DNA from 3 places in the Streptomyces sp. NPDC050546 genome. Region 3 is predicted to be linked to each of the others. Evidence: predicted binding sites of a transcription regulator. Region 3 holds the regulator's gene; each other region holds the start of a gene.
What was found. Region 3 encodes HrcA, which represses chaperone genes, less so after heat shock. Its sites were predicted from a motif close to TTNGCACTCNGNNNNNCNGAGTGCNAA; they were not measured.
Positions count from the first base shown of each region.

Region 1: a site for HrcA is predicted at 3,677-3,703, ahead of groES (co-chaperone GroES). Genes of this name have one in related genera too.
Region 2: a site for HrcA is predicted at 2,026-2,052, ahead of groL (chaperonin GroEL). Genes of this name have one in related genera too.

Region 1 is NZ_JBITGX010000004.1:376,152-381,884, reverse strand. It holds gene ACIBK5_RS12800 (hypothetical protein) at 296-1,351, opposite strand; gene groL (chaperonin GroEL) at 1,522-3,147, opposite strand; gene groES (co-chaperone GroES) at 3,269-3,577, opposite strand; gene ACIBK5_RS12785 (polysaccharide deacetylase family protein) at 3,747-4,475, opposite strand; gene ACIBK5_RS12780 (polysaccharide deacetylase family protein) at 4,511-5,398, opposite strand; gene ACIBK5_RS12775 (SAM-dependent methyltransferase) at 5,565-5,733, shown strand, end outside.
Region 2 is NZ_JBITGX010000003.1:44,212-49,944, reverse strand. It holds gene ACIBK5_RS08135 (NADH:flavin oxidoreductase) at 1-1, opposite strand, end outside; gene groL (chaperonin GroEL) at 241-1,863, opposite strand; gene ACIBK5_RS08125 (cold-shock protein) at 2,197-2,400, opposite strand; gene ACIBK5_RS08120 (MoaD/ThiS family protein) at 2,849-3,124, opposite strand; gene thrC (threonine synthase) at 3,228-4,514, opposite strand; SAM riboswitch class I at 4,533-4,689, opposite strand; gene ACIBK5_RS08110 (glucosyl-3-phosphoglycerate synthase) at 4,845-5,733, shown strand, end outside.
Region 3 is NZ_JBITGX010000012.1:156,787-162,519, reverse strand. It holds gene ACIBK5_RS28570 (SpoIIE family protein phosphatase) at 1-217, shown strand, start outside; gene hemW (radical SAM family heme chaperone HemW) at 267-1,499, shown strand; gene ACIBK5_RS28560 (DUF3097 domain-containing protein) at 1,686-2,486, opposite strand; gene ACIBK5_RS28555 (MBL fold metallo-hydrolase) at 2,518-3,249, opposite strand; gene hrcA (heat-inducible transcriptional repressor HrcA) at 3,422-4,438, shown strand; gene dnaJ (molecular chaperone DnaJ) at 4,438-5,574, shown strand.

The DNA of each region.
Region 1 (5,733 bases), on a different contig from region 3:
GGGGACCCGCCGGTGTCCCTGACCCGCCGGGCCGGTCTCTTGCTCGGTCCCGCAGGACGACGGAGGGAAGCAACGCGGCCAGGACGGTGAAGGGCAGGGCGAGGAGCCGCAAGGCGAGGAGCCGCAGGGCGGGCGGTCGAGGGCGCGAGCGGCGAACGCGGCGACCTCGTCAGCATCGAGACAGACGACCGCTCGCAGGGTTCGAGAACGTCTGGGTCACCTGGACGATCAGGAACCGGAGTGAGAATCCCCCACCAGCCCAAGACTTCGGGGGTGAGGTTCCGCCGCCGGGCGGCTAGTCGCCTCCGCCTCCGCCCCCGCCCCCTCCGTCTCCGCCGCCGTCGCTGCCGCCCCCACCGCCGTCGCCGCCGTCCCCGCCGTCGCTGCCCCAGCCGTCGCCGCCGCCGGGTTCGTTGTCGGTGCGGTCCCTGCCGAGGTTGCTGAACCAGGGGCGCTCCCAGATGCCGTCGTCCGTGTCCCTGCGGGTTTTCACGGCGCGGAATCTGGCCAGGCCCGTCGTGTCGCCGAGGCCGAAGGACACCGCGACCGCGTGGGCCATGACGGCGTCCAAGGGGTCGGGGCTCTCATGGTGCACGTCGGCCAGCGGCAGCAGCACCGAGCCGGACGGCGGGCCGGGCCACCGTGAGGGGCGGGTCAGCAGCGCGACCCGGCGGTCGTCGCGCAGCAGCCACGAGCTCTCGGCGTTCTCGCGGCGCAGGGTCCAGAGCCGGTCTGGCAGACGGATCTCGACCTTGCTCTTGGACTTGCGTATTCTCCGGCTCAGTTCGAGCCGTGCGGAGGTGTCACCGACGGTCATGACCAGGCCACCGGCCCGGTCGGCGCTGTCGGGGCGGTAGCCGTACGGTGCCCTGAGCCGAACGGCGGGGGCGTTCGGGCTCCAAACGTCCACGCGGACCAGACGCCGGTCAACGGCGACGGCCACCCGCCCGACGGGGCCGGGCGCGTAGCGGCGTGCGATCCACAGCGGTACGCCCTCCGCCTGCGCCTGTGCGGCGAGAGCGGCGACGTGGTCCGGCCCGCCGCATCTGCGCACCGCCAGTTCGCCCAGCGTGTGGGCGAACTCGGCGGCCTGACGGGCCTTCAAGGGAGTGGTGGTGCCGGTCACGCGGGTGACCGGGACGGCGCCGGAACCCTGCGGCAGCGCCGCCAGGGGGCGTTCGGTGCCCCCGCCACCGAGCCAGCGGCCCCGCAGGAACGCTTCTGCCATGGCGGCGAGGTTCAGCTCGTCCAGCGGGGTCGTCCTGCCGCCCCTGCGCAGTCCGTCCTCGGTGAGCCGCACCGTCCGCGCCAGCGGGTTGCGGGAACTTTCCCCATAGAGCACCTGGTTCATCCCTACCCCCTCATGATCCGACCGCTCTCGTGGGTAGACCGTCGCCGGCCCCGTGACGGTTCCCTGACCAGCGAACGGCACGGCGAAGGCCCGGCAGCCCCGTCTCCGGGGTGCCGGGCCTTCGCTCGGGCTCGGGCCGACTGAGGTCGTCAGCCGTCACTCATCGTGCCTCAGTGGGAGTGGCCGTGGCCGTGGCCCGCGGCGGCCGGCTCCTCCTCTTCCTTCTTCTCGACGACCAGGGTCTCGGTCGTGAGGAGGAGGGAGGCGATGGAGGCGGCGTTCTCCAGGGCGGAGCGGGTGACCTTGACCGGGTCGATGACGCCGGCCTTGACCAGGTCGCCGTACTCGCCGGTCGCGGCGTTGAAGCCCTGGCCCTTGTCGAGCTCGGCGACCTTGGAGGTGATGACGTAGCCCTCCAGGCCGGCGTTCTCGGCGATCCAGCGCAGCGGCTCGACGGCGGCCTTGCGGACGACGGCGACACCGGTGGCCTCGTCGCCGGTCTTGCCGAGGTTGCCCTCGAGGACCTTCACGGCGTGGACGAGCGCGGAGCCGCCACCGGAGACGATGCCCTCCTCGACCGCGGCGCGGGTCGCGGAGATGGCGTCCTCCAGACGGTGCTTGCGCTCCTTGAGCTCGACCTCGGTGGCGGCACCCACGCGGATGACGCACACGCCGCCGGCCAGCTTCGCGAGGCGCTCCTGGAGCTTCTCGCGGTCCCAGTCGGAGTCGGTGGACTCGATCTCGGCCTTGATCTGGGCGACGCGGCCCTGCACGTCGTCCTTGTTGCCGGCGCCGTCGACGACCGTGGTGTCGTCCTTGGTGACGGTGATGCGGCGGGCGGAGCCGAGGACGTCAAGACCGACCTGGTCGAGCTTGAGGCCGACCTCCTCGGAGACGACCGTGGCGCCGGTGAGGACCGCGAGGTCCTGCAGCATCGCCTTGCGACGGTCGCCGAAGCCGGGGGCCTTCACCGCGACGGCGTTGAAGGTGCCGCGGATCTTGTTCACGACGAGGGTGGACAGCGCCTCGCCGTCGACGTCCTCGGCGATGATCAGCAGCGGCTTGGAGGCGTTGGCCTGGATGACCTTCTCCAGCAGCGGCAGCAGGTCCGCGATGGCGGAGATCTTGCCCTGCGTGATGAGGATGTACGGGTCGTCCAGGACGGCTTCCATGCGCTCCTGGTCCGTCACGAAGTACGGCGACAGGTAGCCCTTGTCGAAGGCCATGCCCTCGGTGAAGTCCAGCTCCAGACCGAAGGTGTTGGACTCCTCGACGGTGATGACACCGTCCTTGCCGACCTTGTCCATCGCCTCGGCGATGAGCTCGCCGACCTGCTGGTCCTGGGCGGACAGCGCGGCGACCGCGGCGATGTCGGACTTCTCGTCGATCGGGCGGGCCGTGGCGAGGAGGTCCTCGGAGACGGCGGCGACGGCGGCGTCGATGCCCTTCTTCAGGGCGGCCGGGGAGGCACCGGCGGCGACGTTCTTCAGGCCCTCGCGCACGAGCGCCTGGGCGAGCACGGTCGCGGTGGTCGTACCGTCACCCGCGATGTCGTTGGTCTTGGTCGCCACCTCCTTGACCAGCTGGGCACCGAGGTTCTCGTACGGGTCCTCGACCTCTACCTCACGGGCGATGGTCACACCGTCGTTGGTGATGGTGGGGGCGCCGAACTTCTTGTCGATGACGACGTTGCGGCCCTTGGGGCCGATCGTCACCTTGACCGTGTCGGCAAGCTTGTTGACGCCGCGCTCGAGGGCGCGACGGGCGTCCTCGTCGAACTTCAGGATCTTCGCCATGGGAGCGGTTCAGCCCTCTCGGAAAATGTGGGTGAAACGAACTGCGCCCCCGACGCCCGGCTTCATAAGGTCGCGGGGGCCAGGGGCGCAGTTCACTGCAATGCTGGTAATGCGGGGTGAATTACTTCTCGACGATCGCGAGCACGTCGCGAGCCGAGAGGACGAGGTACTCCTCGCCGTTGTACTTCACCTCGGTGCCGCCGTACTTGCTGTAGAGCACGACATCGCCGACGGAGACGTCGAGCGGAAGACGGTTACCGTCCTCGAAGCGGCCCGGGCCCACGGCCAGGACGACGCCCTCCTGGGGCTTCTCCTTGGCGGTGTCCGGGATGACCAGGCCAGAGGCGGTGGTCTGCTCGGCGTCGAGCGGCTGGACCACAATGCGGTCCTCGAGCGGCTTGATGGCAACCTTGGAGCTGGTGGTCGTCACGATCCGACCTCCCCCTTCGGAGATCTCACGGGGTTAACTGTCTGAGGTGGCGACCAGGTGGATCCGTCGTCGCGGGTGCCGGACCTGCCCGTCGCTGTGTTGGCACTCTCCAGTGGTGAGTGCCAGAGCCGAGACTATGACCGCGATTAGCACTCGGTCAAGCGGACTGCTAATTGCCCGCGGCGCGTCGGCCGGGGAGTTCGTGTCGGAGGTAGTCCTCCAGCCGCCCCACCCGCAGCCCCCGCCCCTCGATCTCCCCCAGCAGACGCGCGGTCCGTTCCGCCGGTGACAGGGACTCCGTCGGGGCCGACGGCACGGAGATGATGTCGCCCGGGCGAAGGCGGGGCTCGCCGTGGGTGTACGTCAGTTCGCCGCCGGCGGACAGGGACGCCCGCCAGAGGACGATCGCCGTGATGCCGCAGTCGGCGGCGGCGCGCAGGGTCGTCGTGTCGTAGGTGCCGTAGGGCGGGCGGAAGAGGTGGGGGCGGATGCCGAAGCGGGTGCGGAGTTTGTGCTGCTGGCCGCAGATCTCGGCGCGCTGCCCGGCGTAGGGCAGACCGCGCAGGGCCGGGTGGTCGAGGGTGTGGTTCTGGAGGGACACGCCGACCGCGCGCAGCCGGGCGAGCCTGCCGTATCCGGGGCCCGCGACGCTGTCCGTGAGGAACAGGCTGACCGGGAGCCGCCGTTCGTGGACGAGGCCGGCGAAGGCGGGGTCGCGTTCGGCGCCGTCGTCGTAGGTCAGGAAGACGACCGGGTCGCGGGTGCGGACCCGGTCCACGACGGGCGGCAGGCGCGCCGGACGCGCGAGGGGGCCGGCCGTGCGGGCCGGGTCCTGGCCCCGGCCGTCCGCTCCCGCCCGCTCCCCCGCCGTCCCGGCGCAGCCGGCCAGCAGGAGCATGCCCGCACACAGCGCGGCGGCGGCCGGCAGCCGCCTCACAGGTAGTCCTCCAGCCTGCCCACCGCGTATCCCTCGGCCGTGACCTTGTTCAGGAAGCGGCGGATCATGTCGGGCATCGTTGCCTTCCACTGCTCGCGGCCCCGGAAGTGGGTGAGGACGATGTCGCCCGGGCGCAGCCTCCGGTCCGCCTCGCGGTACTCCCAGTGGTCGGCGAAGACCTCCGCGTTCCACAGGGGGACGTACTCGATGCCGCAGACCTCGGCGGCGCGCAGCGTCGCCCTGTCGTAGCTGCCGAAGGGCGGGCGGAAGAGGGTGGGGCGGGTGCCGTAGCGCCTCTCGATGAAGCGCTGCATGCCGCAGATCTCGCGCCGCTGCGCGCGGTACGGCAGCCCCGGCATGTAGCGGTGCCAGAGGGTGTGGTTGTTCAGGACCACGCCCCTGGCCTGCATCTGGCGGAAGTAGCGGTCGTCGTCCTTCACCAGGTAGCCGCTGAGAAAGGCGGTGTACGGGACGTCCAGGTCGCTCATCATCCGCAGGAACGCCGGGTCCTTCTCGGCGCCGTCGTCGATGGTGAGGAAGACGACCTTGTCCCTGGTGGGGACGGTGGTGAAGACGGGCGGGAGGCCCAGCTCCCGGTGGCCGTCCACCTCGAAGCCCTTGCGCGTCCTGATCCTCGGCTTCTGCTCGGGAGCCGGCGGGGCGGCCGGCGGGACCCTTCGCAGCCCCCAGCGGTGCGCCGCGGCGATGCGGGCGGCGTGCGCGGCGCGCAGCTTGGTGGCGTAGGAGTCGAGCGCGCGGGCCGGGGGCGCGTCGAGGGGCTGCTGGCCGCCGGCCGGGGCGACCTGGCCGCCGTCCGCCTGCGCGCAGCCCGAGGCGATGGCAGCGAGGGCGAGCACGACGAGGCCGATACGGACGCCTCCCATGGCCCGCCTTTTGTCATTTTGTACGACTGCTCGCATGATGTCGGATCCTCGCAGCCGGCCGGTGCGAACCCTCCCCGACACCGCGGCCGGCGGCATACCGTCCACCGACTGGCCCACATCCGCCCCGGCCCGCCGCCCCCGCCGCTCCGTGGCCGACAATGATCCGGTGAACGACCTCGCCCCCCTCCTCACCCCCGAAGGCCGCGCCCTCCTCGACGAGGTGCGGGACACCGATCCCGCGCGGGAGCTGGCCGTGGCGACGCGGCTGCGCCGGGAGCACCCCGCCGAGCTGGTGTCGGCGGCGCTGGGCCAGGCGCGGCTGCGGCAGCGGGCGG
Region 2 (5,733 bases), on a different contig from region 3:
CTCAGGGGCTCCTTCGGATACCGGACAGTATGTGCATACGCATAGGACGTTTGCTTCAACCACCCGGCCCCGCCCTCGCATCCCGCCCGCACTGTGACCCCGCACACGCCCGCCTACGCCCGCACACGCGCAGACACGCGCACACACGCCCGAGGGCGGCACCCCCTGCCCGGAACCCGGAACAGGAAGTGCCGCCCTCGGCAAGACCGTTGATCAACCCGGGGAATCCCCAGGGGTCGATCAGAAGTCCATGTCACCGCCCGGCATACCGCCACCGGCGGGCGCGGCGGCCTTCTCCGGCTTGTCGGCGATGACGGCCTCGGTGGTGAGGAACAGCGCGGCGATGGAGGCGGCGTTCTGCAGCGCGGAACGGGTCACCTTCGCCGGGTCGATGATGCCCTCGGCGATCATGTCGACGTACTCACCGGTCGCGGCGTTCAGGCCGTGGCCGACCTGGAGGTTGCGGACCTTCTCCACGACGACGCCGCCCTCGAGACCACCGTTGACGGCGATCTGCTTCAGCGGGGCCTCCAGCGCGAGCTTCACGGCGTTGGCGCCGGTCGCCTCGTCACCGTCGAGCTCCAGCTTCTCGAAGACCTGGGAGGCCTGCAGCAGGGCCACGCCACCACCGGCGACGATGCCCTCCTCGACGGCCGCCTTGGCGTTGCGCACGGCGTCCTCGATGCGGTGCTTGCGCTCCTTGAGCTCCACCTCGGTGGCGGCACCGGCCTTGATGACGGCCACGCCGCCCGCGAGCTTCGCCAGGCGCTCCTGGAGCTTCTCGCGGTCGTAGTCCGAGTCGCTGTTCTCGATCTCGGCGCGGATCTGGTTGACGCGGCCGTTGACCTGGTCGGTCGAGCCGGCGCCGTCGACGATGGTCGTCTCGTCCTTGGTGATGACCACCTTGCGGGCCTTGCCCAGCAGGTCGACCGTGGCGTTCTCCAGCTTGAGGCCGACCTCCTCGGAGATCACCTCGCCGCCGGTGAGGATGCCGATGTCCTGCAGCATCGCCTTGCGACGGTCACCGAAGCCCGGGGCCTTGACGGCGACGGACTTGAAGGTGCCGCGGATCTTGTTGACGACCAGGGTCGACAGGGCCTCGCCCTCGACGTCCTCGGCGATGATCAGCAGCGGCTTGCCCGACTGCATGACCTTCTCCAGGAGCGGGAGCAGGTCCTTGACGTTCGAGATCTTGGAGTTCGCGATCAGGATGTACGGGTCGTCGAGGACGGCCTCCATACGCTCCATGTCGGTGGCGAAGTACGCCGAGATGTAGCCCTTGTCGAAGCGCATACCCTCGGTGAGCTCCAGCTCCAGACCGAAGGTCTGGGACTCCTCGACGGTGATGACGCCTTCCTTGCCGACCTTGTCCATCGCCTCGGCGATGAGCTCGCCGATCTGGGTGTCGGCGGCGGAGATGGAGGCCGTGGAGGCGATCTGCTCCTTGGTCTCGACGTCCTTCGCCTGCTCCAGCAGGGCGGCGGAGACGGCCTCGACGGCGCGCTCGATGCCGCGCTTGAGGGCCATCGGGTTGGCGCCGGCGGCTACGTTGCGCAGGCCCTCCTTGACCAGGGCCTGGGCGAGAACGGTCGCGGTGGTCGTACCGTCACCGGCGACGTCGTCCGTCTTCTTGGCGACTTCCTTGACCAGCTCGGCGCCGATCTTCTCGTACGGGTCCTCGAGCTCGATCTCCTTGGCGATGGAGACACCATCGTTGGTGATCGTGGGGGCGCCCCACTTCTTCTCGAGGACGACGTTGCGGCCCTTGGGGCCGAGCGTCACCTTGACGGCGTCCGCGAGCTGGTTCATGCCGCGCTCGAGGCCGCGCCGCGCCTCCTCGTCGAACGCGATGATCTTGGCCATGTGAAGTGGTCCCTCCAGGACTGGGGGTGATTACTTCGGACCGCGCCCGCGCCCGCGACGGACGGCTCGCCAGCCTCGTGGTTCCTTCCCCACCCGGCCTGCGGGCCTCACCGACCCGGTCCTTACGTTGTCACTCTCACCTTCAGAGTGCTAACGCAATGATTAGCACTCGGGCATGGCGAGTGCAAGCGCCTCCCGGGGATCGGGCAGGGCCGTCAGCCGCCCGCGAACAGCGTCCGGCGGGGCCTTCGGACAGACCGAAGGGCCCGCACCCCGGGGGGTACGGGCCCTTCAGAGAAGACCTGCCGCTTGCGGTTTGTCGTGGTCGCGCGTTCAGGCAGCGACGCGAACCATGTCGGCCTGTGGACCCTTCTGGCCCTGCGAGATCTCGAACTCGACCCGCTGACCCTCTTCAAGGGTGCGGTAGCCGTCCATCTGAATCGCGCTGTAGTGGACGAAAACATCCGCACCACCGTCGACCGCGATGAAGCCGTACCCCTTCTCCGCGTTGAACCACTTGACGGTGCCCTGAGCCATGCCTAACTCCCCTATTACTGGCCCTTGCACAGACCCGCACTTCGCGGATCCGGGTCAGACCTCACCCCCCACGGATTGGGGGCGTGCGCCGGAACGCGTCGACCGCGGCCGAATGTATCTGTCCAACTGCCCTCTGCAACAGGTCAATCGGACGAGAATTCTGGACGCGCGGGATCCGGAATGTGGGGAGAATTCGTGCGACTTCAGGGCAAGTCGGGCCACGCAAAGGGAACAAAAGCGGCGAAAGACGCACACACTTTGGCTACATCTTGTCGGGCGCGCGGCAGGAATTCAGGGTGCCCGATCAGGGGATCGGGATCGCGTTCCCCAACTGTACCGCGCTCAACCACACAGAATTGCCCCCTCCGCTTCTCTCACGGAGGGGGCAATTCGATGAACGCTCAGTGACGGCCGTTACCGATGGTAATAATCAAGCCGGTCGACCGGTTCAGCCGCCGGCGACGGCCGGAATGATCGACACACCGGCACCGTCCGGCGTCGCCGTCTCGAGACCCTGCTCGAACCGCACGTCGTCGTCATTGACGTACACGTTGACGAACCGGCGCAGCTTGCCCTGGTCGTCCAGCACCCGGGCGGCGATCCCGGTGTGGTTCTTCTCCAGATCGGCGATGACCTCACCGAGGTTCGCACCCTCGGCGGCGACCTCGGCCTGCCCGCCGGTGTAGGTACGCAGGATGGTGGGGATTCGTACGTTGACGCTCATCGGAATATGACCTCCGGTTTCGATTGAGCTACGGCTGGGCCGCGCACCCAGGGGCGCGGGGAACTGCGCGACCAGCCCCCACCGGCCCGCAGCGAACAACGGTTCAGACGAGACCGGCGTCCCGGAACGAGTCCAGGTTGGGCCGGATGGTCGCGGTAAGCCCGGTCCCAGCCACCGCATCCAGCGTCTTGAGACCATCCCCCGTGTTCAGGACCACCGTGGTCTTGGCAGGGTCGAGAAGCCCGTTCTCCAGCAGCTTCTTCGTCACCCCCACCGTCACACCCCCGGCGGTCTCCGCGAACACACCCTCGGTCCGCGCGAGCAGCTTGATCGCCTCGACGACCTGCTCGTCGTTCACGTCCTCCACCGCACCGCCCGTACGCCGCGCGATGTCCAGCACGTACGGACCGTCCGCCGGGTTCCCGATCGCCAGCGACTTGGCGATGGTGTCCGGCTTCTGGGGCCGTACGACGTCGTGCCCGGCCTTGTACGCCGTCGACACCGGCGAGCAGCCCTCGGCCTGCGCGCCGAAGATCTTGTACGGCTTGTCCTCGACCAGCCCGAGCTTGATCAGCTCCTGCAGACCCTTGTCGATCTTCGTGAGCTGCGAGCCGGAGGCGATCGGCACGACCAGCTGGTCCGGCAGCTGCCAGCCGAGCTGCTCGCAGATCTCGTAGGCCAGGGTCTTGGAGCCCTCGGCGTAGTACGGCCGCAGGTTGACGTTGACGAAGCCCCAGCCCTCGCCGGCCGGGTCGCCGATCAGCTCGGAGCAGAAGCGGTTCACGTCGTCGTAGTTGCCCTCGATGCCGACGAGCTCGCCGCCGTAGATCGCGGCCATGACGACCTTGCCCTGCTCCAGGTCGTGCGGGATGAACACGCAGGAGCGGAAGCCGGCGCGGGCCGCGGCGGCACCCACCGCACCGGCGAGGTTGCCGGTGGAGGAGCAGGACAGGGTGGTGAAGCCGAAGGCGCGGGCGGCCTCCAGGGCCTGGGCGACGACGCGGTCCTTGAAGGAGTGCGTCGGGTTGCCGGAGTCGTCCTTGACGAAGAGCTTGCCGGCGTCGACGCCGAGCTCACGGGCGAGGTTGTCGGCCTTGACGAGCGCGGTCCAGCCGGGGTTGATGTTCGGCTTGTCCGCGACGTCGGCCGGGACCGGCAGCAGCGGGGCGTAGCGCCAGATGTTCGCGGGGCCCGCTTCGATGCGCTTGCGGAGCTCTTCGGTGTCGTAGGCCGAGAAGTCGTAGGCGATCTCCAGCGGGCCGAAACACTCCTCGCACGCGAAGACCGGGCCGAGGGGGACGCGGTGACCGCACTCGCGGCAGCTCAGGGCGGCGGCGGGGCCGAGGTCTACGGTGGATTCAGTGGTGCTTGCAACAGTCTGCGCAGCCATGTGAGGCGAGGCCCTTTCTCCTCATCTTCCTCACGACGCATCTCGCCGTGAGACGGATTTGGCACCTTCCCGAGCCGGGAGCCTCGCGCGTGTGGTCGACGGTGACCTACGAGTACCGACTGGAGGGTTGCCGGGACTTCAACGGGCCGTTTCCCTCAGTCCCTCTGGATGAGCTGTATTCGGTTGTCGACGCAGGTTGACCCCGGACATGCGATGGTCACCCGCGTTGTTCAAGACTGTAACCGACGACCAGGACAGTTGAGATAGTCGTCCGAACCGCGAGATGGCTCACAGTCCGTCCCGCCGAGAGTACGCAGAGGAGCCGCCACGGTGCTGGAAGAAGTCGAGCGCTGGCTGAGCACCCGTTCCTGGTCCGCGACCGATCGCCCCCTCCACCAGATACTCGCCGCCAAGCAGCGCACGGGCCAGACGGTCAGTGTCGTGCTGCCCGCCCTCAACGAGGAGGAGACGGTCGGCGACATCGCCGCCGTGATCCGCCACGACCTGATGCGGCAGGTGCCGCTCGTCGACGAGCTCGTCGTCGTCGACTCCGGCTCGACCGACCGCACGTCGGAGGTGGCCGCCGCCGCGGGCGCGACGGTGGTGCACCGGGACGGGATACTCCCGCGGCTGCCCGCGGTGCCCGGCAAGGGCGAGGTGCTGTGGCGCTCACTGCTCGTCACCCGCGGGGACATCGTCTGCTTCGTCGACGCGGACCTGCGGGACTTCTCCTCCGACTTCGTCTCCGGGATCGTGGGCCCGCTGCTCACCGAGCCGGGCGTGGACCTGGTGAAGGCCATGTACGACCGTCCGCTCGGCGCCGCCGCCGGGCAGGGCGGCCGGGTCACCGAGCTGATGGCGCGCCCGCTGCTCAACATGCACTGGCCGCAGCTGGCCGGCTTCGTGCAGCCGCTCGGCGGCGAGTACGCGGCCCGCCGCTCGCTGCTGGAGCAGCTGCCGTTCCCCGTCGGGTACGGCGTCGAACTGGGGATGCTGGTCGACGCCCTGCACCTGGCGGGGCTCGACGCCCTCGCCCAGGTCGATGTCGGGGTGCGCAAGCACCGGCACCAGGACGGGCAGGCGCTGGGCCGGATGGCCGCCGCGATCTACCGCACCGCCCAGCTGCGGCTGGCCCGCGGGCATCTGATCCGGCCGTCCCTGACGCAGTTCGAGCGGGGCGGGGACGGCTTCGAGCCGCGGACGTACTCCGTGGACACCG
Region 3 (5,733 bases):
GTCCGGCGACACGCTGCTGTGCGTCACCGACGGCGTGACCGAGCGCCGCTCCGGCTCCCGTCAGTTCGACGACGAGGACGGGCTCGCGGCGGCGCTGGCCGGGTGCGCGGGGCTGGACGCCGAGCTGATAGCCGAGCGGATCAAGCGGCTGGTGCACGAGTTCGGGGCGCGGCCCCCGGCCGACGATCTCGCGCTGCTGGTGCTCCAGGCGGAGTGAGCGGAGTGAGGAGGCGGAGCGAGCGCGCGGGTGCTGGACAATGGAAGGCATGCCTTCCGCACTTCCCGACGGCGAGCCCGTCCCCGACGACGGCGCGCTGCCCGCCTCCGCGCTCGCCGGGGCCGCCGGCCGTCCGCTCGGGTTCTATCTGCACGTCCCGTACTGCGCGACCCGCTGCGGCTACTGCGATTTCAACACCTACACGGCGACCGAGCTGCGCGGCACGGGCGGTGTGCTGGCCTCCCGCGACAACTACGCCGAGACGCTGGTCGAGGAGGTCCGCCTGGCGCGCAAGGTGCTGGGCGATGATCCGCGGCCCGTTCGCACGGTGTTCGTGGGCGGGGGGACGCCCACGCTGCTGGCCGCCGGTGATCTCGTACGGATGCTGGGCGCGATCCGTGACGAGTTCGGGCTCGCGCCGGATGCCGAGATCACGACGGAGGCGAATCCGGAGTCGGTGGATCCGGCGTATCTGGCCGCGCTGCGCGAGTGCGGCTTCAACCGGATCTCGTTCGGCATGCAGAGCGCGCGGCAGCATGTGCTGAAGGTGCTGGACCGTACGCATACGCCCGGGCGGCCCGAGGCGTGTGTGGCGGAGGCGCGGGCGGCGGGGTTCGAGCATGTGAACCTGGACCTGATCTACGGCACGCCGGGGGAGAGCGACGACGACTGGCGGGCGTCGCTGGACGCGGTGCTGGGGGCCGGGCCGGATCACGTCAGTGCGTACGCGTTGATCGTGGAGGAGGGTACGCAGCTCGCGCGGCGTATTCGCCGGGGTGAGGTGCCGATGACCGACGATGACGTGCATGCCGACCGGTATCTGATCGCGGACGAGGTTCTCTCGGGCGCCGGCTTCGAGTGGTACGAGGTGTCCAACTGGGCGACCTCGGAGGCCGGGCGGTGTCTGCACAACGAGCTGTACTGGCGGGGGGCCGACTGGTGGGGGGCCGGGCCGGGGGCGCACAGCCATGTGGGGGGGGTTCGGTGGTGGAACGTCAAGCATCCGGGGGCCTACGCGGGGGCGCTGGCGGCGGGGCGGTCGCCGGGGGCCGGGCGTGAGGTGCTGTCGGAGGAGGACCGGCGGGTGGAGCGGATTCTGCTGGAGCTGCGGCTCAGGGAGGGCGTGCCGCTGTCCCTGCTCAGGACGGAGGGGATGGCCGCCTCGCGGGTGGCGCTGGCGGACGGGCTCCTGGAGAAGGGCCCGTACGACGAAGGGCGGGCCGTGCTCACGCTGCGGGGGCGGTTGCTGGCGGATGGGGTTGTACGGGATCTGGTGGACTGAGGTGCTCGGCGTGGGTGCTGGGGGCGGGGAGTTGCGCAGCCCGGCGTGGCGGGGTGCCGCCGCGCCCACCCGTGCCGCCCTTAGCGGCACGCATGCCCGCAGGTAGGGCGGCCAGTGCGCATGCGCGCAGCTAGGGCGGCCAGTACGCATGCCCGCAGCTAGGGCAGCCAGTGCGCATGCCCGCAGCTACGGAGCCGTGACGAAGTCGATCAGTTCTTCCACCCTGCCCAGGAGTTCCGGTTCCAGGTCCTTGTAGGAGCGGACACCCGAGAGGATTCGCTGCCAGGCCGCGCCTGTGTTGGGTGGCCAGCCCAGGGAGCGGCACACTCCCGTTTTCCAGTCCTGGCCGTGGGGGACGCGGGGCCAGGAGTCGATGCCCAGGGACGTCGGCTTCACCGCTTCCCAGATGTCGATGTACGGGTGGCCCACCACCAGGGCGTGCTCGCTCGTCACCGACTCGGCGATGCGCCACTCCTTGCTGCCCGGGACCAGGTGGTCCACCAGGACGCCGAGGCGGGCGTCCGGGCCGGGGGCGAAGTCGGAGACGATCGACGGCAGGTCGTCGACGCCCTCCAGGTACTCCACGACCACGCCCTCGATGCGCAGGTCGTCGCCCCACACCCTCTCGACCAGCTCGGCGTCGTGCCGGCCCTCGACGTAGATGCGGCCGGCGCGGGCCACACGCGCGCGTGCGCCGGGGACGGCCACCGAACCGGAGGCGGTGCGCGTGGGGCGGGCGGGGCCGGACGACGGGCGGACCAGCGTCACCACCCTGCCCTCCAGCAGGAAGCCGCGCGGCTCCATCGGGAACACGCGGTGCTTGCCGAAGCGGTCCTCCAGCGTCACCGTGCCCGCCTCGCAGCGGATCACCGCCCCGCAGAAGCCCGACCCGGGCTCCTCGACCACCAGGCCCGGATCCGCCGGAACCTCGGGCACCGGCTTCGGCTTCTTCCACGGCGGGGTCAGGTCGGCGGAGTACTGGCGCATTCGAATGACGATAGGAGAAGGCGCACGGCGATCACCGCGACACGCCGAAACGCGCCGCCAGCGCGTCCCGCTGAGCCCGGACGAACGCCGCGTCCACCACCGCTCCGTGACCGGGCACGTACAGCGCGTCCTCGCCGCCCAGATCCAGCAGCCGGTCCAGGGCGGCAGGCCAGTGCGACGGCACGGCGTCGGGGCCCGACTGGGGCTCGCCCGACTCCTCGACCAGGTCCCCGCAGAACACCACCTCCGGATCACCCGGCACCAGCACCGCCAGGTCGTGCGCGGTGTGCCCCGGGCCCACGTTCGCCAGCAGCACCTGGCGGCCGCCGCCCAGGTCGAGCGTCCACTCGCCGGAGACCAGATGGCGGGGCGGGACCAGCCGGTCCGCCGACTCCCGCGCGACAGGCTCCGCCAGGCCGTTGCGTACCGCGTCCGCGCACAGCTCCTCGCGGTCCCGCACCCGCGTGAGGACCGCGTCCACGCCCACCGCGCCGAACACCTCCGCCTCCGGGAACGCCGCCGCGCCGAAGACATGGTCGAAGTGGGGGTGGGTCAGCGCGAGATGCGTCACACGATGACCGGTGAGCGACTGCGCCTGCGTGCGCAACCGCGCGCCCTCGGCCATGCTCGACCCCGCGTCGATCATGAGGACCGCGCCCTCACCGGCGACCAGTCCCGCCGTGCAGTCCCACACCGGGAGCCGGCACCGCCCCACCCCGGCGGCCACCCGCTCCCACCCGAGCTCTTCCCAAGTCACCGTCATACGGCGACGCTAGCGGTGACACCCGTCGCGGGCACGACAGCGCACGACCAGCCTTGCCGGGGGTGCACCCCACCGCCGTACACTGGGCCGGGGAATGCTGGCACTCGCACGCGCAGAGTGCCAGGCCACGACAGGCAGGGCAGCGAGCGGATGACTTCTGGAGGTGTGCGCGATGCTCAGTGAACGCAGGCTTCAGGTGCTGCGCGCCATCGTCCAGGACTACGTCGGCACCGAGGAGCCCGTCGGCTCCAAGGCCCTCACCGAGCGGCACAGCCTCGGCGTCTCCCCGGCCACCGTCCGCAACGACATGGCGGCCCTCGAGGACGAGGGATACATCGCCCAGCCGCACACCAGTGCCGGGCGTATCCCCACCGACAAGGGCTACCGGCTGTTCGTGGACAAGCTGGCCGGCGTCAAGCCGATGACCGCGCCCGAGCGGCGCGCGATCCAGAACTTCCTCGAGGGTGCCGTCGACCTCGACGACGTCGTGGCGCGTACGGTGCGGCTGCTGGCGCAGCTCACGCGCCAGGTGGCCGTCGTGCAGTACCCGTCGCTGACCCGGTCGACCGTGCGGCATGTGGAGTTGCTCTCCCTCGCGCCCGCGCGTCTGATGCTGGTGCTGATCACGGACACCGGGCGGGTCGAGCAGCGTGTGGTCGACTGCGTGGCGCCCTTCGGCGAGGCCTCGCTCGCGGATCTGCGCGCACGGCTCAACAGCCGTGTGGCGAACCGCCGTTTCGCGGATGTGCCGAGTTTGGTGGAGGATCTGCCGGAGGCGTTCGAGCATGAGGACCGGGGTACGGTTTCCACGGTGCTCTCCACGCTTCTGGAGACGCTCGTCGAGGAGAACGAGGAGCGGCTGATGATCGGCGGCACCGCCAATCTCACCCGTTTCGGGCATGACTTTCCCCTGGTGATCCGGCCGGTGCTGGAGGCGCTGGAGGAGCAGGTCGTGCTCCTCAAGCTGCTCGGCGAGGCCAAGGATCCGGGCGTGACCGTACGTATCGGTCATGAGAACGCCCACGAAGGACTCAACTCCACGTCCGTCGTGTCGGTCGGCTACGGTTCGGGCGGCGAGGCAGTCGCCAAGCTCGGCGTGGTCGGACCGACCCGCATGGACTACCCGGGAACGATGGGAGCGGTACGCGCAGTGGCACGGTACGTCGGACAGATCCTGGCGGAGTCGTAGTGGCCACGGACTACTACGCCGTACTCGGCGTGCGCCGCGACGCGTCGCAGGAAGAGATCAAGAAGGCCTTCCGGCGGCTCGCACGCGAGCTGCACCCGGACGTCAACCCCGATCCGAAGACCCAGGAGCGGTTCAAGGAGATCAACGCCGCTTACGAGGTGTTGTCGGACCCGCAGAAGAAGCAGGTCTACGACCTCGGCGGCGACCCGCTCTCGCAGGCCGCCGGCGGCGGCGCGGGCGGCTTCGGAGCCGGTGGCTTCGGGAACTTCTCCGACATCATGGACGCGTTCTTCGGTACGGCGTCTCAGCGCGGTCCGCGCTCGCGCACCCGCCGCGGCCAGGACGCGATGATCCGTATCGAGGTCGAGCTCGACGAGGCCGCCTTCGGTACGACGAAGGACATCCAGGTCGACACGGCCGTCGTCTGCAACACCTGCAGTGGCGAGGGTGCCGCGCCGGGGACGAGTGCGCAGACGTGTGACATGTGCCGCGGCCGCGGTGAGGTGTCGCAGGTCACCCGGTCGTTCCTCGGCCAGGTCATGACGTCCCGGCCCTGCCCGCAGTGCCAGGGCTTCGGGACCGTGGTGCCGACGCCGTGCCCGGAGTGCGCCGGTGACGGCCGCGTCCGTTCCCGGCGGACCCTGACCGTGAAGATCCCCGCGGGTGTCGACAACGGCACGCGCATCCAGCTCGCCGGCGAGGGCGAGGTCGGGCCGGGTGGCGGTCCCGCCGGTGATCTCTACGTGGAGATCCACGAACTCCCGCACTCCACGTTCCAGCGGCGCGGTGACGACCTGCACTGCACGGTCACCATCCCGATGACCGCGGCGTGCCTCGGCACGAAGGTGCCGCTGGAGACGCTGGACGGCATGGAGGAGGTCGACATCCGCCCGGGCACCCAGTCCGGCCAGTCGATCCCGCTCCACGGCCGGGGCATCACGCACCTGCGGGGCGGCGGACGCGGCGACCTCATCGTCCACGTCGAGGTCCAGACCCCGACCAAGCTCGACCCCGAGCAGGAGCGACTGCTGCGCGAGCTGGCCAAGCTGCGGGGCGAGGAACGGCCCACGGGGCAGTTCCAGCCGGGGCAGCAGGGGTTGTTCTCACGGCTGAAGGACGCGTTCAACGGGCGCTGACTTTGGGCGGGCCGGCCGCTGCTGGGGGTCCGGGGGTCGCCCCCCGGGCAGGCACAGTCAGCCTGGGCAGCAGGGGTTGTTCTCGCGGTTGAAGGATGCGTTCAACGGGCGCTGAGCTGGGTGGTCCGGCTGCTGCTGGGGGTCCGGGGGTCGCCCCCC